4 regions of the Caldimonas sp. genome follow, and region 3 is predicted to be linked to each of the others. Evidence: predicted binding sites of a transcription regulator. Region 3 holds the regulator's gene; each other region holds the start of a gene.
The links. Region 3 encodes sigma-54, which starts transcription at its own class of promoters, with help from an activator protein. Its sites were predicted from a motif close to TGGCANGNAANCTGCTTT; they were not measured.

Region 1 (5,936 bases), on a different contig from region 3:
GGCTTCGATGCGACGACCGCGGGTGAGCGCCAGTGCCGTGTGGATGAGCCGGGCCTCGAAGCGGCGGGTCAGGGTGTCCCACACGTCGGGCTGCCCGGAGGCGAGCAGCTCCCGCGCCTCGCGCTCCAGATCCCGCAGCCAGTCACCGGCGGCCTGCACCGGCCCGCCGGCGCAGTCTGCCGGCTGCGCCGCAGGCTCGGCCTGGCCGGCGGAGGGCGCCACGGCCGTCGCCGCCGCGCTCGGCTGCGCAGGCAGCACCGACACCGGCGGCTTGGGCGAGAGCGTGGCCTCACCCAGCAGTTCGGGCGGCAGGTCCTTGTCCTCGATGACTTGGGCCGGCGCCATCACAGTCAGCCAGTGGCAGACGTTCTCGAGCTGACGCACGTTGCCGGGAAAGTCAAAGGCCATCAGCCGCTCCAGCGCCGAATCGGAGATGCGCTTGGCTTCCACGCCCAGTTCCTTGGCGCTCTTTTGCAGGAAGTAGCGCGCCAGCGTGGGGATGTCCTCGCGCCGCTCGCGCAGCGGCGGCAGTCGCAGGCGGATGACGTTGAGGCGATGGAAGAGGTCCTCGCGGAACACCCCCTGCCGGACGCGCTCCTCCAGGTTCTGGTGTGTGGCGGCGATCACACGCACATTGCTGCGCAGCGGGTTGTGGCCACCCACCCGGTAGAACTGCCCGTCGCTGAGCACGCGCAGCAGGCGCGTCTGCAGCTCGAAAGGCATGTCGCCGATCTCGTCGAGGAAAAGCGTGCCGCCGTCGGCCTGCTCGAAGCGGCCGCGCCGTGTCGTCTGCGCGCCGGTGAAGGCGCCGCGCTCGTGGCCGAAGAGCTCGCTCTCGAGCAGGTCCTTGGGAATGGCCGCGGTGTTGATGGCGACGAAGGGGCCGCTGGCGCGCGGGCTGTGCTTGTGCAGCGCGCGCGCGACGAGTTCCTTGCCCGAGCCGCTCTCGCCGGTGATCAGCACCGTGACGTTGCTCTGGCTCAGGCGGCCGATGGCACGAAAAACGTCCTGCATCGCCGGCGCCTGGCCCAGCATCTCGGGCATCTGCGTCAGGCGCTCGTCACGCACTTCCTCGCGCAGGCTCTCGTCGACTGCGCGGCGGATCAGCTCCACCGCCTTGGGCAGGTCAAAGGGCTTGGGCAGGTATTCGAAAGCGCCGCCCTGGAAGGCCGAAACGGCACTGTCCAGGTCGGAGAAGGCCGTCATGATGATGACGGGCAGCCCCGGATGGCGCTCCTTGACCTGGGCCAGCAGGTCGATGCCCGAGCCGCCGGGCATGCGGATGTCCGACACCAGCACCTGGGGCTCGTCCTCGTCCAGCGCCGCGAGCACGTCGCGGGCGTTGGTGAAGCTGCGCACCGGCAGGGCCTCGCGGGCCAGGGCCTTTTCCAGCACGAAGCGGATGGATTGGTCGTCGTCAACGATCCAGATGGGTTTCATGGGCTGCCGCCTGTCGTCCTCGCCTGTGGACTTTCGGCCTGAGCCCCACCCGGATCGCTCAGGGCAAGGGGATCAGGATCTTGAAATTCGTGTTTCCGGGCTCGCTTTCGCATTCGATCGTGCCATGGTGCTGCTGCACGAAGGTCTGCGCCAGCGTCAACCCCAAGCCCGACCCGCCTTCGCGTCCCGACACCAGCGGGAAGAAGATGCGATCGCGGATCGACTCGGGCACGCCCGGGCCGTTGTCCTGGATATGCAATTCCAGTGCCAGACGATAGCGCTGCTTGCCCAGCGTCACCTGGCGGGCGATGCGGGTGCGCAGGGTGATGCAGGCGTCGCCGGCGGCAATGCGCGGGGCCAGGGCCTGGGCGGCATTGTGGGCGATGTTGAGCACGGCCTGGATGAGCTGTTCACGGTCGCCCCGGAATTCCGGGATCGAGATGTCGTAGTCGCGCCGGACCGTCAGGCCGCGCGGGAATTCCGCCAGGATCAGCGAACGCACCCGCTCACAGACCTCATGCACATTCACATCGCCGACGACATGGGGCTTGCGGTGGGGGGCCAGCAGCCGGTCCACCAGGGCCTGCAGGCGGTCGGCCTCGTGGATGATGACCTGGGTGTATTCGGCCAGCCCCCTGGATTCCACCTCCATCTGCAGCAACTGGGCCGCCCCACGGATGCCACCCAGCGGATTCTTGATCTCGTGGGCGAGGTTGCGGATCAGCTCCTTGGTGGCCTGGGCCTGGTCCAGCGCACGCTCCTCGCGGTCCTGGCGGGTCTGCTGCTCGATCTCGACCAGCTCCACCAGGACCTGCTCGGGCTGGTCGGTCTGGGTCACGATCACATGCACCGGCAGCCATTCGGTCTGCGCGGTCCCCGGTGGACGACGCAGTTGCGTCTCGAAGCGGCTGATCGAGAACTCGTTGCGCGCCACCGCCACGACGGTGTCGCGCACGGCCTCGGGCTCAGCGAACCATTCGAACAGCGAGCCGCGCAGCATGCTGCGCCGCGAAAGGCCCAGCACGGTCTCGAAGGCCGCATTGGCGAAGCGGCAACTGCCATCGGTGCGCACCAGGGCCACCATGGTGGCCAACTGGTCGAAAGCGGCGAAGTCGGCCGGCGGCACCGGCGCGCCGTCGACGCCGTCGGGCAAAGGAGCGCAGGGCGAAGACACCGCCAGGGGCACCGCCGTCAGGGCGTCGTGGCCGGCAGGCGGCCCAACTCGCGGCGGATGGAGGCGATGTCGGCCTCCTTGCGGGCGATGTCGGCCTGCAGGTTGGCCACGCGGTCCAGATACTTCTGGTAGTTGCGCTCGTCGCCGCGGCGCTCGGGTTCGCCGTTGTTGTATTCCTTGCGCAAAGCGGCCAGGGCCTCCTCCTCGCGGCGCAGCTCGGCCTCGAGGATGCGCCGGGCATCGCTGTCGCGGGCGCGCTGCTCGTTCGGGTCGATCCGAGGGCCTGTCGGCGCGGCGGCAGAGGCCGAGCCGGCGCCGGACGGCCGGGCCGCCGGGGCCGGCCGGCGCGATTCGACGATGGTCACATTCCCGCCCTCAACCACACGACAGCCCTTGGCCTCGGCCTCCTTGGGCGTCAGGGCATTGGTGAAATGGTTGCCCGGGCAACGGTAGACCGTCTGCGCCCAGGCCGGCACACCGGCCAGGATGCAGGCGGCGATCACCAGGGGGCGGCAGAAGTCGGCTCGTGGCATGGATGCAGTCTGGGCAGGCAAGGCTGAGTAGACCCCGGCTCGGCGCAAGGGTTCACGGCTCGTGTCAGCCGTCGAGACCTGCAGTATCGGGCATGAGCCGCACCACGGTCCAGCGATGGATCCTCCGGAAAGCGACAAAGGGTGGCATATGCCACCCTTCGTCGCTTGCGAGAGCCCCTTGCGGGGCCGCCGGCTGCCTCACAGGCTGTAGTACATGTCGAACTCCACCGGGTGGGTGGTCATGCGGAAGCGGGTCACTTCCTGCATCTTCAGTTCGATGTAGGCGTCGATGAAGGCATCGGTGAACACGCCGCCCTTGGTCAGGAAGGCGCGGTCCTGGTCCAGGTACTCCAGCGCCTGGTCGAGGCTGTGGCAGACGGTCGGGATCTTCGCGTCTTCCTCGGGCGGCAGGTGGTACAGGTCCTTGGTGGCAGCCTCACCCGGATGGATCTTGTTCTCGACGCCGTCCAGGCCGGCCATCAGCAGCGCGGCAAAGCACAGGTAGGGGTTGGCCATCGGGTCGGGGAAGCGCGCTTCGATGCGGCGGCCCTTCGGGTTGGCCACATAGGGGATGCGGATGGAGGCCGAGCGGTTGCGGCTGGAGTAGGCCAGCTTCACCGGGGCTTCGAAGCCCGGCACCAGGCGCTTGTAGCTGTTGGTGGTCGGGTTGGTGATCGCGTTCAGGGCACGGGCGTGCTTGATGATGCCGCCGATGTAGTACAGCGCAAAGTCCGACAGGCCGGCGTAGCCGTCACCGGCGAACAGGTTCTTGCCGTCCTTCCACACGGACTGGTGCACGTGCATGCCCGAGCCGTTGTCGCCCACGATCGGCTTGGGCATGAAGGTGGCCGTCTTGCCGTAGGCATGGGCCACGTTCTGGATCACGTACTTCTGGAGCTGCAGCCAGTCGGCGCGCTGCACCAGGGTGCTGAACTTGGTGCCGATCTCCATCTGGCCGGCGTTGGCCACCTCGTGGTGGTGCACTTCGACCGGAATGCCCATTTGCTCGAGGATCAGGCACATCTCCGAGCGCAGGTCCTGGCCTGAATCGACCGGGGGCACCGGGAAGTAGCCGCCCTTGACGGTGGGACGGTAGCCGGTGTTGCCGTGCTCGTATTCCTTGCCGGTGTTCCAGGCGGCTTCCTCAGATTCGATCTTCACGAAGCAGCCGGACATGTCCACGTTCCAGCGGATGCTGTCGAAGACGAAGAACTCGGGCTCGGGGCCGAAGTAGGCGGCATCACCGATGCCCGAGGACTTCAGGTAGGCCTCGGCGCGCTTGGCCAGCGAGCGGGGATCGCGCTCGTAGGGCTTGCCGTCGCCCGGCTCGATCACGTCGCAGGTCAGAAAGAGCGTGGGCTCCTCATAGAACGGGTCGATGTTCGCGGTGTTCGGGTCGGGCATCAGCAGCATGTCCGAGGCCTCGATGCCCTTCCAGCCGGCGATCGACGAACCGTCGAAGGCGTGACCCGACGTGAACTTGTCTTCGTCGAAGGCCGAGATGGGCACGGTGACGTGCTGTTCCTTGCCACGGGTGTCGGTGAAACGAAAGTCGACGAACTTGACTTCGTTCTCCTTCACCATCTTCATCACGTCGGCGACCGTCTTGTTGGCCATCAAATGCTCCTAGGGGATGTGTGTGAGGGGGGTGGGTAGGCCGAGGGCCGGCCCGCGCGGGGGCAATTTAGCAGAAAGCATGCCAACGCTGATGCATTCCGGTGCATCGCCGGCACGCCGACGGGTCACCCCGGACATGGCCCGAACGGTGCGCGGCACCACCGCAGGTGCCAAGTGGCCGCCACGACGCCTGAAGCACCACCATAGTGCACGTTACCGCACCATTCAAGGGCTCGGCGGCGAGGAGTGTCGCACCAATTCGGGGCCGAGCCGCACGGCCAGCGCCTGCAGGCCCGACAGCAGGTCGGCGTAGGCCTGGGCCGCCGCCTCGGGCGGCCCCATGACCCCCAGTTCGATGTGCCGGCCATGCTCGGGGTGGTCGACGCTGGGCAGGCTGAACACCCGCACCTGCGGATGGCGGGACTCGATGGACTCCATCAGCGGGGTGAGGCTGGCTTCCATGCTGCCGTAGACGATGACCGAGCGCTCCGTCTGCGGGCGGGCGTGGAAGAGATGCCGGTACTGGTGGTCCAGCACCCACTCCATCATCGGCCAGGCCATGACCGGAAAGCCCGGCAGGAAGTGGACATGCCCCACCGAGAAGCCGGGGATCTTGTTGTAGGGGTTCGGGATGATCGTCGCCCCCTCAGGGAAGACGCCCATGTTGAGCCGGTGCACGTTGTCGGGGCGGTCGGGCTCGAAGGGCTGGCCCTGCTCGCGTGCGACGTCGCGCATGCGCTCGATGATCAGCTCACGGGCCTTGGGGTGCAGGGCCAGCGGCACGCCCAGCGCACGGGCGGCGCACTGGCGGGTGTGGTCGTCCGGCGTGGCGCCAATGCCGCCGCAACTGAAGACCACGTCCCCGCTGGCGAAGGCGTCTTTCAGCGCCGCCTCGAGGCGGCGGGGGTCGTCGCCGACATAGCGCGCCCAGCGCAGGGCCAGCCCGCGCTGCGACAGCAGCTCCAGCAGCCGCGGCAGGTGCTTGTCCTGGCGTTTGCCCGAAAGGATCTCGTCGCCGACGATGAGAAGTCCGAAGTCCATGGTCATCCGTGCGGATCGGTGAGGGGGATCAACCGGGCGTGCCCGGGCCCGGGGGCGGTTCGAGCAGGCCCGCGGCACGCACGGTCTCGGGCCCCGGGGCAACGATGCTTTCGGCGGGCAGGACCTGGTCC
Region 2 (5,936 bases), on a different contig from region 3:
TCACCAAGCGACCCGGCGGCTACGTCTTCGCCCATGTCGAAGGCGCGATGAAGCCCACCGTCAATGGCGCAGCCGTCGGCAACGACCCTGTGCACCTGAAGAACGGCGACATCATCGAACTGGCCGGCACCCAGATGCAGTTCGTGCAGAGCTGAGTCTGCGCCGCCGACGAAGCCGGGCGCGGCGTGAACAAGCTCACGCCGGCCGCGCGAAACGCGCAGACCCAACCCCCTTTCGAGGGTGGTTTGTTGGCACACTGCCGAGCCAATCTGCGGCACAGTGAGCCTGTGTGCCGCACGGCCACCGACACCCGCCACGCCCGTCCACCATGAAGATCCGCGTCCTGGGCTGCTCTGGCGCGATCGCCGCCGGTTGCAAGACCACGGCCTTCCTGCTCGATGACGACCTGCTCGTCGATGCGGGCACCGGCGTGGGTGACCTGACCCTGGACGAACTGGCCTGCATCGACCACATCCTGGTCAGCCACTCCCACCTGGACCACATCGTGTCCATCCCGCTCCTGGCCGACAGTGTCATCGGCCGGCGCCACCGGCCCGTCACCGTCCATGCGCTGCCGGCCACGATCGAGGCGATGCGCCGCCACGTGCTCAACGACGTGATCTGGCCCGACTTCAGCCGCCTGCCCTCGGTCGAGGCCCCGGTGCTGCGCTTTGCGCCGCTGGCCGTGGGTCAGCGCCTGAGGCTGGGCGACAAGACGGTCGAGGTGCTGCCGGCCGAGCACACCGTGCCGGCCGTGGGCTATGCCGTGTGCGGCGGCACGCCCACGCCCGACACCCCCTGGTGGGTCTACACCGGCGACACCGGCCCCAACCCTGCGCTGTGGCCCCGGGTGGCCGCTCGCCGCATCGGCATGCTCGTGATCGAGACGGCCTTCAGCGACCATGAGCGCGAGCTGGCCGCGCTGAGCCAGCACCATTGCCCCAGCAGCCTGCGGCGCGAGCTCGACCGCGCGCCGCCAAACCTGCCCGTCTACCTCACCCACGCCAAGCCGGGGGAAATGTCTTGCATTGCCGAGCAGGTGCGCGCCCTGGAGACAGGCCAGCGCATCGCCCATTTGGAGGCGGGGCAGGTGTTCGAGGTGTGAGGAACGCAAACCGCCCAGTGTCTCAGCGGAACCCCAGCACCCCGTTTTCGACGCTGCAAAACGCCACCCCGTCTTCCTCACCGCCCAGCAAACCGTTCGTCGCATCGAGGTACAGCGTCGTTCGGCCGGGAACCACCAGCGGCGCGGACAGCTCCAGGGTCTGATTGGCACTGGGCCCGTTGGGCCGGCTCGTGGCGGCATCGACATCGGTGGCGGCGAAGAAATACACCCGGTCCGTCACCGGCGCGGCCCGCGACCCCCGGGCGCTGATGGGGGCTCCCTCGGGCGTGCGGTAATCCGCATCCGGCGCCCGGTACAAGTCCGTCACCGCGTCGGCGTCGCTGCGACAGGATCCGGGAAACGCCGCGGCGGCCACCGCGTCGGGACGCACGACCAAGCGGTCGTCGGCTTCGAACACGATGCAACGATAACTGCCCGCAGGCGGGTCGCCCGCAAACAGCGTGGGGGAGGCCACGAAATCGAACTCCCGCCCACCCTCGTAGCGTTGCACCAGCGTGTAGGGTCCGGAGCAATCGGCCTGGGGGCTGATCCACAAGGCGTACAGGCGCAGGCGCATCGACAGGGGCGAGCCCGTCGGCGTCGTGGCCTGCGCCACCGCGCCACCCATGGGCAGCCAAGCCCACCAGCGCATCCACCACGCCGGCGAAGCCACCGTGCCGGTGCGCGAGGACGACCCCCGCACCACCAGATCCGGCTCGTCCGAGCCCGACCCCCCGCCACAACCGGCCAGTGACAGGACTGCTGCCGCCGCGCAAACGGTCCATTGGATCCACCCGAGTGCGTCGACCATTGCCGTCTCCTTCAGGATGCCAAGCACCTGTGCGTCGATGCTAGGAGACTTCGTGCCCCAGGCGCAGGCCCCAAAAAGGGTCCCTCTCCTGCAGACACGGCGCCGTCGCAGGCCAAGGCCTCAGCTCCTCGGGATGAATGCGCACATAGTCCAGCAAATGACGACGTTTCTCCAGGCCACGGCACGCCCGCACCGTCGCCCTCGTCGAGGACAGACCCAGCATCGCCCAGGCCCCGGGGTCGTCATCCACCAGCGCGTAGATCGCTCGCCAGCGCTTGTGCACCGTGTGCCGGCTCAGCCCCAAGTGCTGCGCCACCTGAGCATCGTCCAGCCCGGCCAGCGCCAACTCCAACAGGGCTTGTTGCGCAGGCGTGAATCCCCAGCGTCGCGGTTGATAGCGGAACAAGCCGTAAAGCGCGTGATACGGCGCGTCGGCCAGATGATGGTCGGCCAAGTACAACACTTCGGTGGCCGCCGTGCGGGGCAGGGGGGCGCGGCGGCAGCCCATTGCCAGCATCGAGGCGCGGTAGGCCCGCGCCTGCGGGTGGTGGGCCGCCACCTCGCCGATCAAATAGCGCAGGCCATAGCCGGCGTGGGCCTGCACGAAAGCGGCTTGCGCCACGGCATTGACCACATCCATCGCAGCGCCGGCCTCATCGTCCAGGCCAAACCCCAGCACGAACATGCACATCGCGTGCTCGCCCAGGGCCCGTGCTTGCGCGCGGCGATCCAGAGTGAGCCGCAAGGGGTCGTCGAGCAGCGCCTCCACCAGCGGCGACACCGCCCCTGCGCATGCGCGTTGCGCCCAGTCCAGGGGCACCGGCACGCTCAACCCACAGCCGCGCAAGCGACCCACCGGCGCCGTGCCCACGACCTCCTCGAAAACGCGCGCCACCAGCCGCCCGTCCCGCAGCCATTGGCGCAGCAGAGATGCTTGCAGCAAGCCGGGGTGCACGCCGCCTGCGCGCAGCAGCTGCACGCAACGATCCACATCGCGCGGGTGCATGGGGCGGGCGAAAACCAGGCTCATGCAGCGTTGCTCCTGCCATCGAGGCCAGCGCCATTATCGGCGTGCGCCCTCACGGTGAGGACTCCGCGGCGCCTAGCAGAAGTTGCAAAGCCGCGCTGCCCTTGCGTCCACTGCAAAGCGGCGGCGCCGACGCTACCCTTGGCGGCCATGAACACCTTGTACGACCCCCTGAAGGCCGGCGACCTGCTTCTCGCCAATCGCATCGTGATGGCCCCGCTCACGCGCAACCGTGCCCCGCGCGGCGTGCCGCACGAACTGCACGCCACCTACTACACCCAGCGCGCCAGCGCCGGATTGATCGTCTCCGAAGGCACCGCCATCAGCCCCATGGGCCAGGGCTATGCCGACGTGCCCGGCCTGTACACGCCCGAGCAACTCGCCGGCTGGCGGCGCGTGACCGACAGTGTGCATGCCGCCGGCGGGCGCATCGTGGCCCAGATCTGGCACGTGGGCCGCGTCTCGCACACCTCGCTGCTGCCCGGGGGCCAGGCCCCGGTGGCCCCGTCGGCGCTGCCGGCCAAGACCCGCACCTACCTCATCGGCCCCGACGGCCAGGGCGGCTTCGAGCCGGTGTCCGCCCCGCGCGCGCTGGACGCGTCCGAACTGCCCGCCCTCGTGGCCGACTACGCCCGCGCGGCCCGTGCGGCGGTCGAAGAGGCCGGGTTTGACGGGGTGGAGATCCACGCCGCCAACGGCTACCTGCTCGACCAGTTCCTCAAGACCGGCAGCAACCAACGCACCGATGCCTACGGCGGCTCCATCGAGAACCGTGCCCGATTGCTGCTCGAAGTGACGCGCGCCGTGGCCGGCGCCATCGGCGGTGGGCGCACCGGCATCCGCCTGTCGCCCATCACCCCGGCCAACGACATCGTCGATGCCGAGCCCCAGCCGCTGTTCGAACACGTGGTGCGCGAGCTCGCGCCCCTGGGCCTGGCCTTCATCCACGTGATCGAAGGCGCCACCGGCGGCCCCCGAGAACTGCCCGACCGCCCCTTCGATTTCGAGGCCCTGCGCCACGCGTACCGCCACGCCGGCGGCACCGGTGCCTGGATCGTCAACAACGGCTACGACAAAGCCCTGGCCGAAGCCGCCGTGGCCGAAGGCCGGGCCGACGCCGTGGACCTCGGCCGGCTTTTCCCCCACAACCCCAAACTCATGCGTCACCTGCGCGAAGGGGCGCCGCTCACCAACTGGGACGTGAAGACTTTCTATGGGGGCGGGGCGCAGGGCTACATCGACTACCCGGCGCTGGCCTGACCATTTTTGTCAGCATGGTCCCTCCAAGCTGACGCTTCCAGTCCCCCAAAAGAGCACGGCCGGTCTGCAAATGCCGATTCCATCACGATCCGTGCCGGCCCGAACCGCTGGCACGGCCCCTGCATGGAAGTGGGCGCACAACCCCCAACCTCTTTGGAGAGACTGTATGAAGCAACTGCACATGATGAAGCGTTCGGCCCAGAAGGGCTTCACGCTGATCGAACTGATGATCGTCGTGGCGATCATCGGTATCCTGGCGGCCATTGCGCTGCCGGCGTATCAGGATTACGTGGCACGCAGTCAAGTGGCCGCTGGTTTGTCGGAAATTTCCGGGGGCAAAACCAATTATGAAGTCGCAATCAACGAAGGTCGTCCCAACGATTTCTTCTCTCGCGACAACATGGGGCTGTCTGAAACCACGGAGCGGTGCACGATCGCAGTCAATGCGCCTACCAGTGGCGCTGCTGCCAACGCTTTGACCTGCACCCTGCGTAACTCGAATCCCCGAGTCAATGGAGCTGTGGTTCGCCTGGGGCGTGACGCCAACGGAGTGTGGTCGTGCACTGTGGCCAGCCGTCCCACTGGCTGGAAAGACAGCTACTATCCTGCTGGATGTACTGCTGCCTCGTAATGCCTCAAAGCACCTAAATTTTGTCTGAAAGAAGGAGGGGGACCCGTTCCCCCTCTTTTGCTTTTATGCGCAGTGTGGGCGTGATCCTCGCGCGTAGGTGACCTGCCCCCCCCGGCGGATTCAAAACTTTTGTCCTGTCATAGCCGCTGAGAGAACCCGGGGCCAGATCGCAACTGCCACCCCACGCAAAGCTGCTACGCTTGCGCAGTGCCTGCCGAGTACCTTGCCCTTGACCCACCCCCGCCACCCCGCTGACCCGTCGCGCTTGGCTGCGCTGGCGCGGTATGGCGTGCTGGACACGCCGCCGGAGCCCGACTTCGATGATCTGGCGCGGGTGGCGGCCTATGTGTGCGGCACACCGATCGCGCTGGTGAGCCTGGTGGACCGCGACCGGCAGTGGTTCAAGGCCGAGGTGGGGCTGGGCCTGCGCGAGACGCCGCTGTCGCAGTCCATCTGCCGCCATGCGATGCTCGAGCCGGGCCTGTTCGTCGTGCCCGATGCCCTGCAGGATGAGCGTTTCGCCACCAACCCGCTCGTGACGGGGCCGCCGCCGCTGCGCTTTTATGCCGGCGCTGTGCTGGAGACCGAGGAGGGGCTGCCGCTGGGCACGCTGTGTGTGCTGGACCACCGGCCGCGCACTTTGGATGCGGCCCAACAGGATGCCCTGCGCGCACTGGCCCGCCAGGTCATGACGGTGCTGGAGCTGCGCCGCCTGACGGCGCGGCAATCTCAGATGCTGGAGGAACTGCGTCGCACGCAAGAACAGCTCAAGGTGCTGGCCGCCACCGACGCCCTCACCGGACTGGCCAACCGCCGGGCCTTCCGCGACCGCCTGAAACAGGAGCAGGCCCTGATCGATCGCAAGGGTCTGCCGGCCAGCCTGCTGATGATGGACCTGGACCACTTCAAGCGCATCAACGACACCTACGGCCACCCCGCAGGCGACGAGGTGCTGCGGCACTTCGCCCGGCTGTGTGGGCAGGTGTTCCGTGCCTCCGACCTGGTGGCACGCTGGGGCGGAGAGGAGTTCATTGCACTGCTGCCGCGCACCACACTGCGCGAGGCCCTGTGCGTGGCCGAGCGCCTGCGTTTGGCCCTGGCA
Region 3 (5,936 bases):
GATGCTGTGCGTCACCCATGAGATGGGCTTTGCACGGGCCGTGGCCGACCGGGTCATCTTCATGGATGCCGGCGAGATCGTCGAGCAAAACACCCCCGAGGCATTCTTCAGCAATCCGCGCAGCGAACGCAGCCGACAGTTCCTCAGCCAGATCCTGGACCGCTGAGACGGTGCCCCGAGACAGGGCATCGAACGGGGCCGCCGTCTCCTGCGGGACATCAAAGTAGAGGCTTCACTCCAAATCCGTCTAGCGAAACACCTGATGGGGCTTGCGTCAGCCATGCGTCAGAATTCCCGGTTCATTCGGAGGAACCCATGGAAAAAGTCTGGCTGAAGCACTATCCGCAAGGCGTGCCGCACGAGATCAACCCCGACCAGTACCCGTCGCTGGTCGCGCTGCTCGAGGAAAGCTTCACCAAATACGCCGAGCGTCCCGCCTTCAAGTTCATGGGCAAGACGCTCACCTATGCCCAGCTCGACGAGTACTCGCGCATCTTCGCGGCCTACCTGCAGTCGCTCGGCCTGAGCCAGGGTGACCGGGTGGCCATCATGATGCCCAACGTGCCGCAGTACCCCATCGTCGTGGCGGGCATCCTGCGTGCGGGCTACGTCATCGTCAATGTCAACCCGCTGTACACCGCCCGCGAGCTCGAGCACCAGCTCAAGGACGCCGGCGCCAAGGCGATCGTCATCATCGAGAACTTCGCACGCACCCTGCAGGAGTGCCTGGCCAAGACACCGGTCCAGCATGTGGTGCTGGCCGCGATGGGCGATCTGCTGGGTTTTCCGAAGGGCGCCATCGTCAATTACGTGGTGCGAAAGGTCAAGAAGCTGGTGCCGGCTTTCGATCTGCCCGGGGCCGTGCGCTTCAACGATGCCATCGCCAAGGGCCGCAGCCTCACGCTGCGCAAACCCGAGATCAAGGCCACCGACATCGCCGTGCTGCAGTACACCGGCGGCACCACCGGCGTGAGCAAGGGCGCCGTGCTGCTGCACCGGAACATCATCGCCAACGTGCTGCAGTCCGAGGCCTGGAACGGCCCGGCACTGAAGAAGATCCCGCCGGGCGAGCAGACCGTCACCGTCTGCGCGCTGCCGCTTTACCACATCTTCGCCTTCACGGTGAACATGATGCTGTCCATGCGCATGGGCGGCTGCAACATCCTGATCCCCAACCCGCGCGACATCCCCGCCGTGCTGAAGGAGCTGTCGCAGCACAAGTTCCACAGCTTCCCGGCCGTCAACACGCTGTTCAACGCCCTGGCCAACCACCCCGACTTCCACAAGGTCGACTGGAGCACGCTCAAGCTCAGCGTGGGCGGCGGCATGGCGGTGCAGTCGGCCACGGCCAAGCTGTGGCTGCAGAAGACTGGTTGCCCCATCTGCGAAGGCTACGGCCTGTCGGAAACCTCGCCCTCGGCCAGTTGCAACCCCACCGACAGCACCGAGTTCACCGGCACCATCGGCTTGCCGCTGCCCTCCACCGAGTTCAAGCTGCTCGACGATGAAGGCCACGAGGTGCCGATCGGCACCCCGGGCGAGATCGCCATCCGCGGCCCTCAGGTGATGGCCGGGTACTGGCAGCGCCCGGACGAGACCGCCAAGGTCATGACGCCCGACGGCTTCTTCCGCACCGGCGACATCGGCACGGTGGACGAGCGCGGCTACTTCCGAATCGTGGACCGCAAGAAGGACATGATCCTGGTGTCGGGCTTCAACGTCTACCCCAACGAAGTGGAAGATGTCGTGGCCCAGATGGACGGCGTGCTGGAAGTGGCTGCGGTGGGCGTGCCCGACGAGAAGTCGGGCGAGGCGGTCAAGCTCGTGATCGTCAAGAAGAACCCGGCGCTCACCGAGGCTGATGTGCGGGCCTACTGCGAGCAGAACCTGACCGGCTACAAGCGGCCCAAGGTCATCGAGTTCCGCACCGAGCTGCCCAAGACCCCGGTGGGCAAGATCCTGCGGCGCGAGCTGCGGGACAAGAAATGAGGCCTGACGACGCACAGCCATGACGCTGGCCCTCATCGCCGCGATGCACGAGGAGCTGGCGGCCGTCCTCGAACGGATGCCCGACGAGCGGCGTGAACGTGTGGCCGGTCGGGACTTCTGGGTGGGGCATCTGGGCGGCCGCGAGGTCGTGGCGGTGCTGTCGGGCATCGGCAAGGTGGCCGCGGCCACCACGGCCACGCTGGCCATCCAGCGCTTCGGGGCGCAGGCTCTGCTCTTCACCGGCGTGGCCGGCGGCCTGGGCGAGGGCGTGCGCGTGGGTGACCTGGTGGTGGCCACCGAGCTGTTGCAGCACGACATGGACGCCTCGCCGATCTTTCCGCGGCATGAGCTGCCCTTGTACGGCCTGTCGCGCCTGCGCACCGATGCGGCGATGAGCCAGCGCCTGCTTCAGGCGGCGCGTTCGGTGGCCGCCGAGGCCGCCAGGGTGCTCGGCGCCGACACCCTGGCGGCCTTCGGCATCGGCACGCCCGCCGTGCACAGCGGGCTGATCCTCAGCGGCGACCGTTTCGTGTCCACCAGCGCCGAAAGCGCGGCCCTGCGCCGCGAGCTGCCCGATGCCCTGGCGGTGGAAATGGAAGGCGCGGCCGTCGCCCAGGTCTGTCACGACCACGGCCTGCCCCTGGCCGTGCTGCGCACCATCTCGGACCGGGCCGACGATCAGGCCCATGTGGACTTCACCGCCTTCGTCCAGGATGTGGCGCGCCGCTACTCGGTGGCGCTCGTCGAGCGTTATCTGGCCGCGGGGGGCTGAGCCTCACCGCGCATGGATCCGCTCACCAGGTCGAAGCGGAACAGGCGGCATTCGATGGGGCCGTTCCACATCGGGATGCGGCGGGCCTCCTTCAGGCGCATGCGGCTGGGCAGTTTCATCTCGGGGCTGAGCACCCAGGCCGTCCAGCCGCCGAAATGGCGCTTCCAATGGGCCGCCAGACGCGGATAGAAATCGTCGGCCAGGCCGGTCTGCTCAGCGCTGCGCGCCACGCTGCCGCGCGCCTCGATGCGCTCGCCATAGGGCGGGTTGAGCATCAGTGTGCGCGCCAGGCCCTCGCTCAGGCGCGGGGCCGGCCGCTCCAGCGCGTCGCCACCATGGAATTCGATCGCATCGGCCACGCCGGCACGCTGCGCATTGCGGCGCGCGAAATCGACCATGCGGAAGGCCACGTCGCTGGCGAACACCGGCACGGCCGGTGGGTGGATGCGTGAGCGCGCGGCCTGCCTCAAGGCCTGCCATTGGGCCCGCGCCGGCGGCCCGGCAAAGGGCGCCAGGTGTTCGAAGGCAAAGCGTCGCTTCAGGCCCGGCGCGATGCCGCAGGCGATCTGGGCAGCCTCGATCGCGATGGTGCCCGAGCCGCAGCACGGGTCGAGCAGAGCCCCGCCGGCCTGAGGCGTGCCGCGCCAGCCCGCGGCGGCCAGCATCGCGGCGGCCAGGGTCTCCTTCAGCGGGGCATCGCCCTTGTCCTCGCGCCAGCCGCGCTTGAACAGCGGCTCGCCCGAGGTGTCGATGTAGACAGTGGCGTCCTGTTCGGTGAGGTGCAGCATCACCCGCACGTCGGGGTGGCGCGTGTCCACGCTGGGCCGCTGGCCGGCGGCCTCGCGCATCGCATCGCACAGCGCGTCCTTGATGCGCAGCCCGGCAAAGTTGAGGCTGCGCAGCGGCGAACGCTGGGCGGTCACGTCCACCTTGAAGGTCTGTGCCGGGCTCATCCAGTCGGGCCAGCGCACCTGGCGGGCCAGGGCATAGAGGTCGTCTTCCTGGCGATAGGGGCCGCGCGCGAGCCGCACCAGCACGCGCTGAGCCAGGCGGCTTTCCAGGTTGAGCACCATCACCGCGCGCGCGTCGCCGCTCAGGGCGATGCCGCCGCGCTCGATCGTGCCGTGGGTGTCGGGCCCGAGCAGGCTCATCGCCTCCTCGGCCAGCCAGGCCTCCACGCCACCGGCACACGGAAGGAAAAGCTGCAGTCTCATGAGGTCACAGGGCCTTGCGCAGGTTGGCCGGCGCGATCTTCAGGGCCTCGCGGTACTTGGCCACGGTGCGGCGCGCCACCTGGATGCCCTGTTCCTCGAGCATCTGGCTGAGCTGGCTGTCCGACAGGGGCCGGGCCGGGTCCTCCGAGGCGATGAGCTGCTTGATCAGCGCGCGCACCGCGGTGCTGGAGGCATTGCCCCCGGCCTCGGTGTTCAGCGAGGAGCCGAAGAAGTACTTCAGCTCGAAGGTGCCGAAGGGCGTGGCCATGTACTTGGCCGTGGTCACGCGCGAGATGGTCGATTCGTGCAGACCCAGCTCGTCGGCGATCTCGCGCAGCACCAAGGGCTTCATCGCGATCTCGCCATGGGTGAAAAAGTTCTTCTGCCGCTCGACGATGGCCTGCGAGACGCGCAAGATGGTGTCGAAGCGCTGCTGGATGTTCTTCATGAACCAGCGTGCCTCCTGCAGCCTGGCGCCCAGGGCCTGGCTGGACTCGCTGCCGCGCTGCTGCCGGATGGCCTGGGCATAGAGATCGTTGATGCGCAGGCGCGGCATCACGTCGGGGTTGAGCACCACCTTCCAGCCGCGGCCGGCCTTCTGCACGATCACGTCGGGCACGATGATGTGGGCCTCGGCCCGCGCAAAGGGCCGACCCGGCTTGGGCTCGCAGGCCACGATCAGGGCTTGGGCCTGCTTGATCAGCTCCTCGTCGGCGCCGGTGGCGGCCATCAGCTTCTTCACGTCGCGCCGTGCCAGCGCCTCGAGGTGGCCCTGGCAGATCATCAGCGCGATGATCTGGGCCTCGCTGCGCGGCAGGGCGCGCAACTGCAGACACAGGCACTCGGACAGGTCGCGCGCGCCCACGCCGGTGGGCTGCAGACTGTGCAGCCACTTCAGCGCGCAGCGCAGCCGCTCGAGCAGTTCTTCGCGCGAGGCCTCGTCCTCGCCGGCCAGGTGGGCGGCGATGTCCTCCAGCGCATCGGCCAGGTAGCCGTCTTCGTCGAGCGACTCGATCAGCACCTGCACCGCGGCGGCATCTTCGGGCGACAGGCGCATGTCCAGTAACTGCTGGCGCAAATGATCTTGCAGGCTGATGCCGGGGCTGGCCCGCTCGATGGGGTCGAGCTCGTCGTCGCTGCCGCTGCGGCTGGCCGGCGTCTCGCCGATGCCGTCGAAGTCGTCGCGTTCGGTGCCGTTCTCCCAGTCATCGCGCTCGGTGGCGCCGACCTCCAGCGTATCGACCCCGCCGGCCTCGGCCGCCTCGAAGCCGTCGCCAGCCTCGGCGTCGGCCTGGGCTTCGCGCTCGCGGGTCGCCGGCGCCTCGGGCAGCAAGGACGGGCCCGGCACCGGCTCGCCGCTGTCGTCCTCGGGTTCGAGGAAGGGGTTTTGTTCCAGCATCTGCTCGACTTCCTGATGAAGCTCGAGCGTGGACAGTTGCAGCAACCGGATGGATTGCTGCAACTGCGGCGTCAGCGCCAGGTGCTGGGACAACCGGACCTGCAGGGAGGGCTTCATCGCATCGTCCCTGACCTACATGCGGAAGTGCTCGCCGAGATAGACCTTTCGCACGTCGGCGTTCTCGACGATCTCTGAGGGCGTGCCCTGGGCCAGCACCCGGCCTTCGCTGATGATGTAGGCGTGGTCGCAGATGCCCAGGGTCTCGCGCACGTTGTGGTCGGTGATGAGCACCCCGATGCCGCGCGCCTTGAGGAAGCCGATGATGCGCTGGATCTCGATCACCGCGATCGGATCGACCCCGGCGAAGGGCTCGTCCAGCAGGATGAAGCGCGGCTGCGTGGCCAGCGCCCGCGCGATCTCCACGCGGCGGCGCTCACCGCCCGACAGCGACGGGGCCGGCGCATGGCGCAGCTTCTCGATCGACAGCTCGGCCAGCAGCTCGTCGAGCTGGTGCGCGATCACCGTCTCGTCCAGCGGCCGGCCCTGCGCGTCACGCTGCAGC
Region 4 (5,936 bases), on a different contig from region 3:
TGGGCGATGGGCAGGTAGCTGAAGGTGAACCACAGCACCGTGAACAGCAGCACCGCCGAGAACTTGATGCGCTCGGCAAAGGCCCCGACGATCAGCGCGCAGGTGATGGCGGCAAACGTGCTCTGGAAGGCAATGAACACGTACTCGGGCAGCTTGGCATCGGGAGAGAAGGTGTCGGCCAAGGACTCCTGCGTCACTCCCATCAGGAAGACCTTGTCCAGCGTGCCGATGAACGCGCCGCCACCGCCGAAGGCCAGGCTGTAGCCGTAGATCACCCACAGCACCGTGACCAGCGAAAAGATCGCGAAGACCTGCATCAGCACCGACAGCATGTTCTTGGCGCGCACCAGGCCGCCGTAGAACAGCGCCAGGCCGGGGATGGTCATCAGGATGACCAGCATGGTCGCCGTCAGCATCCAGGCCACGTCGCCCTTGTTCACGGTGGGCGTCGGGGCGGCTTCGGCGGGGGCCGGCGCCGGTGCGGCGGGGGCGGCGGCCGGCGCGGCCGCTTCGGTGACCGCAGGCGCCGAGGCGGCGGCGTCCTGCGCGAGGGCGACGTCCACGACCCCGAGGGCCGACAGACCGAACGCCAGGATGGCAAGCAGTTTCTTCATGGGTTGTCTCTCTGGGTCGGAAGGGTCACAGGGCGTCCTTGCCCGTCTCGCCGGTGCGGATGCGCACCACCTGCTCGAGGGCGGACACGAAGATCTTCCCGTCACCGATCTTGCCGGTGCGGGCCGCGCCTTCGATGGCCTCGATGACGCGGTCGACGATGGCATCGTCCACCGCCGCCTCGATCTTCACCTTGGGCAGGAAGTCGACGACGTACTCCGCCCCGCGGTACAGCTCGGTGTGACCCTTCTGGCGGCCGAAGCCCTTGACCTCGGTCACCGTGATGCCTTGCACCCCGATGGCGCTGAGGGCTTCACGCACTTCGTCCAGCTTGAAGGGCTTGACGATGGCAGTCACCATCTTCATGGCTTGCTCCTTTTGAAAGTGGAATGGACGGTGCCCGCTCCCGACCGGGCACCCGCGGTTCACATGGCCTTGGTCAACGTGAGGATGAAACGGGCCTTGTTGATGTCGCCGTAGAAGTTCTTCTTGTTGGCGCCCACCACGTGGCCGCCCAGCGAGAAGCCCGAGCCCAGGTCGTAGGTGGCGCCCAGCTTGTAGTCGTAGTAGTCGGGCGGCGCGGCATCGCTGGCCCACAGCGTGTAGCCCAGCGCGGCGTTGAGCGTGAGCTTGTCGATCACCGGCACATTGGCCGACAGCGCGAAGTAGCCGGTGTTGCGGCTGTCGGGCACGGCGAAGTACTCGTCGGAGACGGTGTGCGAGTACTTGAACGCGAACGCGCCGTAGCTCAGGCCACCGTAGATCTCGGTGGTGTTGGCATCGGACAGGCCGGGGTAGACGTACTGCAGCACCCCCACGTCATAGCCCAGGCCGGCCACCTCCCCCTTGTAGCCGCCGTAGACATCCATCTCGATGCCGTTGGCAAAGCTGATGCTCGAGTTCCAGTTGCCGACATAAAAGCCGCCCAGGCTGTAGTCGAAGCCGCCCTGGACGGCCGGCTTGTTGTCGGTCTGGTCCTGGCCGCGGAACTTGTAGTTGGTGGTCAGGCTGAAGTTGGTGGCCACGCCCTCGGCCATCGCCGGAGCGGCGAGCACGGAGGAGGCCAGGGCGAGCGCGAGCAGGGTTTTGCGGGACATGGACGTGACTCCTGGTGGGATGAAGAACGGGTTCCGAGCGCAGGTCAGCAGGAAGCGTGCCACCGCAAGGCCGGGCCGGGCCGCCCCATGACAGCGCATCGCGCTCCCCTATCGCCCGGACGGCGCACGCCTGCGGTGCACCCCAGGTCGATGCACCAGACCTGTGCGCATCCCCATGCCCATGGGGGCCCGGGCCGGGAGCCGTCGCGGGCGCGAACGGCACAATGCGGGCTGGAGCGCCCCGGGCGCGTCCTTCAGAAGAATGATGTTCAGGAGGATCTCCTTCCATGTCACTGGCCGTGATCCACAGCCGGGCGCTGGCTGCCTTGCAGGCGCCGCCCGTCACCGTCGAGGTGCACCTGGCCAACGGCCTGCCCAGCTTCACGCTGGTGGGTCTGGCCGACACCGAAGTCAAGGAAGCCCGTGAGCGCGTACGCGCCGCGCTGCTCAACAGCGGGCTGGATTTCCCCCACAACAAGCGCATCACCGTCAACTTGGCGCCGGCCGACCTGCCCAAGGAATCCGGCCGCTTCGATCTGCCCATTGCGCTGGGCATCCTGGCCGCGCAGGGCCAGATCCCCGCCGCGGCCCTGGACGGCTATGAATTCGCCGGTGAGCTGTCGCTGGCCGGCGATCTGCGGGCCGTGCGCGGCGCCCTGGCGATGAGCCTGGCGCTGCGCCGCCAGGGGAGCGCGCGCGCGATGGTGCTGCCGCTGGACAGCGCCCGCGAGGCCTCGCTGGTCGAAGGCACCACCGTCTACGGTGCACGGCACCTGCTGGACGTGGTGCAGTCGCTGCAGCCGCCCACCGCGGACGGCCCGGCCCCACCCGGCTGGGTGCGGGTGTGCGAACGGCCACAGGCCGAGGCCGCCGCCGGCCCTGACCTGCGCGAGGTCAAGGGTCAGGCCGGTCCGAAACGGGCGCTGGAGATCGCTGCGGCCGGTGGCCACAGCGTGCTGATGGTGGGCCCGCCGGGCACCGGCAAGTCCATGCTCGCCCAGCGCTTGCCCGGCCTGCTGCCGCCGCTGGACACCGAGGCGGCGCTGGAATCGGCCGCGGTGCTCAGCCTGGTGGGCGCCTTCGATCCCTCGCGCTGGCGCCAGCGCGTGCTGCGCACACCTCATCACAGCGCCTCGCCAGTGGCCCTGGCCGGCGGCGGCTCGCCACCGCGGCCGGGGGAGATTTCACTGGCCCATCAGGGCGTGCTCTTCCTCGACGAGTTGCCCGAGTTCCCGCGCGCGGCGCTGGAAGTCCTGCGCGAACCGCTGGAGACCGGCCAGATCACCATCTCGCGCGCAGCCCGGCAGGCCGAGTTCCCGGCACGCTTCCAGCTCGTCGCCGCGATGAACCCCTGCCCCTGCGGCTACCTGGGCTCGCGCGTGCGGCCCTGCCGCTGCAGCCCCGAGGCCGTGGCGCGTTACCAGGGCCGGCTCAGCGGGCCGCTGCTGGATCGCATCGACATCCAGGTGGAAGTGGCCAGCGTGCCGCACGAGGAGCTGCTGCGCCTGCCCGAGGGCGAGCCCAGCGCCGCGGTGGCCGAGCGCGTGGCCCGGGCCCGGCAACGCCAGATGGCCCGCCAGGGCTGCGCGAACGCCCAGCTCCAGGGGGCGCAGATCGATGCGCACTGCCGGCTCGACGACGGCGCCCAGCACTTCCTGCAAGCCGCCGCCGCCCGGCTGGGCTGGTCGGCCCGCAGCCTGCACCGGGTGCTCAAGCTCGCCCGCAGCATCGCCGACCTGGCCGGCGCCGACACCCTCGCTGTGGCCCACCTGGCCGAGGCGATCCAGCTTCGGCGCGTGCTGGCCTCCTCGTGAGCCCGGTCGGGCGGGGCACTCAGCAGTCGATGTGCCAGCGGTGGCTGCACTGGCGGCATTGCACCTGCAGGCGCTGGCGGCCCTCGTCCTCGTCGACCAGGGTCCAGCGGGCATAGGTCTGGCAGGCCGGGCACTGGGCCTGGTGGGCCACCTGCTCGGCATGCATCAGCAAATAGAGGTAACGCCTCAGGGCCCACAGCCCGATCACCGCACTGGCGGCGGCGCACAGCCCGATCCACACCTGCTCCAGCGCAGGCGCGCCGCGCTCGTAGGCCTCGGCGCTGCCCAGCAGGCCCAGCGTGGCCAGCAGCAGCAACACGAGGTGGAGGTGGCTCTGGATGAGTTCGCGCTCATACCACTTGCGAAAGCCGTGCCGCCGGATCACCTGCGCCATCCTCATCGCACACCCCCTGCATCGGGCCCACCGCGCGGCCAAAGCCATCATGATCGTACCGCAGCGCCAGCCCCGGCGGCGACTCGGGTATCGCCCCCCCCCCTGCCGGCGGCACTCACGCCCGGGCCTCAGAGGGCCTGGGCCACCGCACGCACCCGGGAGTCGTGGATGAGCCCGGCGATGCGCGACCCGCTCAGGCCGCGGGCCTGGGCCTGCCGGGCGATCTCGCCGGTGTCCACCCCCTGGGCGGCGCGCAGCGCGTGGCGCAACAGGTCGCCCTGGGGGTAGTCCTGCTCACCCAGGCCCAGCCGGCCGCGGGCATCGCATTCGCAGGCCAGCACGATCCCGTCGAAGCGCTCGGGCTTGCGGAAAGCGTCGCAGCGCTCGAGCAGGCGCACCAGGGCGGCCGCGCCCAGCTCGCCGGCGCGGTGGACGTGCCCGTGTTCGCGTGCCACCACTTCGGCCATCTCCCGGCATTCAGTGGGCACGCGCAAGCGCTGGCAGACCTCACGCAGCAGGCCCACGCTACGCTGCTCGTGCCCGATGTGGCGCGGCAGCAGCTCCGGCGGCGTGGTGCCCTTGCCCAGGTCGTGCATCAGGCAGGCAAAGCGCACCGGCAGCGGGGCCTTCAGCCGTGCGGCCATGTCCAGCACCAGCATCAGGTGCATGCCGGTGTCCACCTCGGGGTGGTATTCGGCGCGCTGGGGCACGCCCCACAGACGGTCCACCTCGGGCAAGATGCGCGCCAGCGCCCCGCACTGGCGCAGCACCTCGAACATACGCGAGGGCTTGTTCTCCATCAGCCCGCGCGAGAGCTCCTGCCACACCCGCTCGGGCACCAGATGGTCGGCCTCGCCGTGCTCGACCATCCGGCGCATCAGCACCAAGGTCTCGGCGGCCACACTGAACCCGGTGAAGCGGGCCGCAAAGCGCGCCACGCGCAGGATGCGCACCGGGTCCTCGGCGAAAGCGGGCGAGACATGGCGCAGCACCTGGTCTTGCAGATCGCGCACGCCGCCGAAGGGGTCGATCAGGCGGCCGTCCTCGTCCTCGGCGATGGCATTGATCGTCAGGTCGCGGCGCTGGAGATCCTGCTCCAGCGTCACATCCGGGGCGGTGTGGAACGAAAAGCCGTGGTAGCCGCGGCCGGTCTTGCGCTCGGTGCGCGCCAGCGCGTATTCCTCGTGCGTCTGGGGATGCAGGAAGACCGGGAAATCGCGCCCCACGGGCGTGAAGCCCGCGGCGATCATGGCCTCGGGGGTGGCGCCCACCACCACCCAGTCGCGGTCGCTGACCGGCAGGCCGAGCAGCCGGTCCCGCACGGCGCCTCCGACCATGTAGACCTTCATGGCCGGCAAGTGTAGCGGGCCGGGTTCAGCCGGCGCGGCTCTTGCGGTACGGCTCGTCGAAGTCGAGGAAATCCTGCTCGGCCAAGGCCTCGGCCACCCAGGCCTGCATGGCCGGCAGGGCATCGATGCGTTCGATGTAGGCCGACACCGCCGGCGGCACGGGCAGGCCGTAGGTGCGGATGCGGGTGCACACCGGGGCGAAGTAGAGATCGGGGATCGTCACCTCGTCCCCGAAGAGGTACGGGCCGCCATGGGCCTGGAACTGGCCGGTCCACATCTGCACGATGCGCTGCAGGTCGCGCACGACCTCGGCTCGGGTGCGCATCAGCTCGGCGCCCACGGCCGACAGCTCGGCCTCGAGGTTCATCGGGCAGTGGCTGCGCAGGGCCGAAAAGCCCGCATGCATCTCGGCGCACAGGCTGCGGGCCCGGGCCCGCTGACGGCGCTCGGCAGGCCACATGCGCCGCTCGGGATGGGTCTCGGCCAGATACTCGGCAATGGCCAGGGTGTCCCAGACCGCCAGATCGCCATCGACCAGCACCGGCACCTGCCCGGTGGGGGTGAGCGCGGCCAGGCGCTGCTTGAACTCGGAACCCTCGGCCAAGCTCAGCCGCAGCTTGACTTCCTCGAAAGGAATGCCGAAGTGCGCAAGCATCAGCCAGCCGCGCAG

Region 1: glnA (type I glutamate--ammonia ligase) is a predicted target of sigma-54. The motif match lies at 4,832-4,849, and genes of this name have one in related genera.
Region 2: ACK42S_RS12330 (pilin) is a predicted target of sigma-54. The motif match lies at 4,312-4,329, and genes of this name have one in related genera.
Region 4: ACK42S_RS04280 (TorF family putative porin) is a predicted target of sigma-54. The motif match lies at 1,754-1,771, and genes of this name have one in related genera.

Annotation. Positions count from the first base shown of each region.
Region 1 covers NZ_JBKBVU010000032.1:8,775-14,710, reverse strand. The annotation lists gene ntrC (nitrogen regulation protein NR(I)) at 1-1,440, opposite strand, end outside; gene glnL (nitrogen regulation protein NR(II)) at 1,499-2,614, opposite strand; gene ACK42S_RS05355 (hypothetical protein) at 2,632-3,147, opposite strand; gene glnA (type I glutamate--ammonia ligase) at 3,346-4,764, opposite strand; gene ACK42S_RS05345 (competence/damage-inducible protein A) at 4,990-5,811, opposite strand; gene ACK42S_RS05340 (EI24 domain-containing protein) at 5,834-5,936, opposite strand, start outside.
Region 2 covers NZ_JBKBVU010000125.1:2,828-8,763, forward strand. The annotation lists gene ACK42S_RS12305 (FHA domain-containing protein) at 1-155, shown strand, start outside; gene ACK42S_RS12310 (MBL fold metallo-hydrolase) at 329-1,105, shown strand; gene ACK42S_RS12315 (hypothetical protein) at 1,128-1,916, opposite strand; gene ACK42S_RS12320 (hypothetical protein) at 1,957-2,946, opposite strand; gene ACK42S_RS12325 (alkene reductase) at 3,094-4,203, shown strand; gene ACK42S_RS12330 (pilin) at 4,388-4,834, shown strand; gene ACK42S_RS12335 (GGDEF domain-containing protein) at 5,064-5,936, shown strand, end outside.
Region 3 covers NZ_JBKBVU010000133.1:89-6,024, reverse strand. The annotation lists gene ACK42S_RS12685 (amino acid ABC transporter ATP-binding protein) at 1-166, shown strand, start outside; gene ACK42S_RS12680 (long-chain-fatty-acid--CoA ligase) at 316-1,989, shown strand; gene ACK42S_RS12675 (5'-methylthioadenosine/adenosylhomocysteine nucleosidase) at 2,009-2,761, shown strand; gene ACK42S_RS12670 (class I SAM-dependent RNA methyltransferase) at 2,740-3,975, opposite strand; gene ACK42S_RS12665 (RNA polymerase factor sigma-54) at 3,980-5,491, opposite strand; partial or broken gene lptB (LPS export ABC transporter ATP-binding protein) at 5,507-5,936, opposite strand, start outside.
Region 4 covers NZ_JBKBVU010000023.1:6,122-12,057, reverse strand. The annotation lists gene ACK42S_RS04290 (ammonium transporter) at 1-614, opposite strand, end outside; gene ACK42S_RS04285 (P-II family nitrogen regulator) at 640-978, opposite strand; gene ACK42S_RS04280 (TorF family putative porin) at 1,038-1,709, opposite strand; gene ACK42S_RS04275 (YifB family Mg chelatase-like AAA ATPase) at 1,997-3,523, shown strand; gene ACK42S_RS04270 (MJ0042-type zinc finger domain-containing protein) at 3,543-3,923, opposite strand; gene ACK42S_RS04265 (multifunctional CCA addition/repair protein) at 4,046-5,266, opposite strand; gene ACK42S_RS04260 (glutathione S-transferase family protein) at 5,292-5,936, opposite strand, start outside.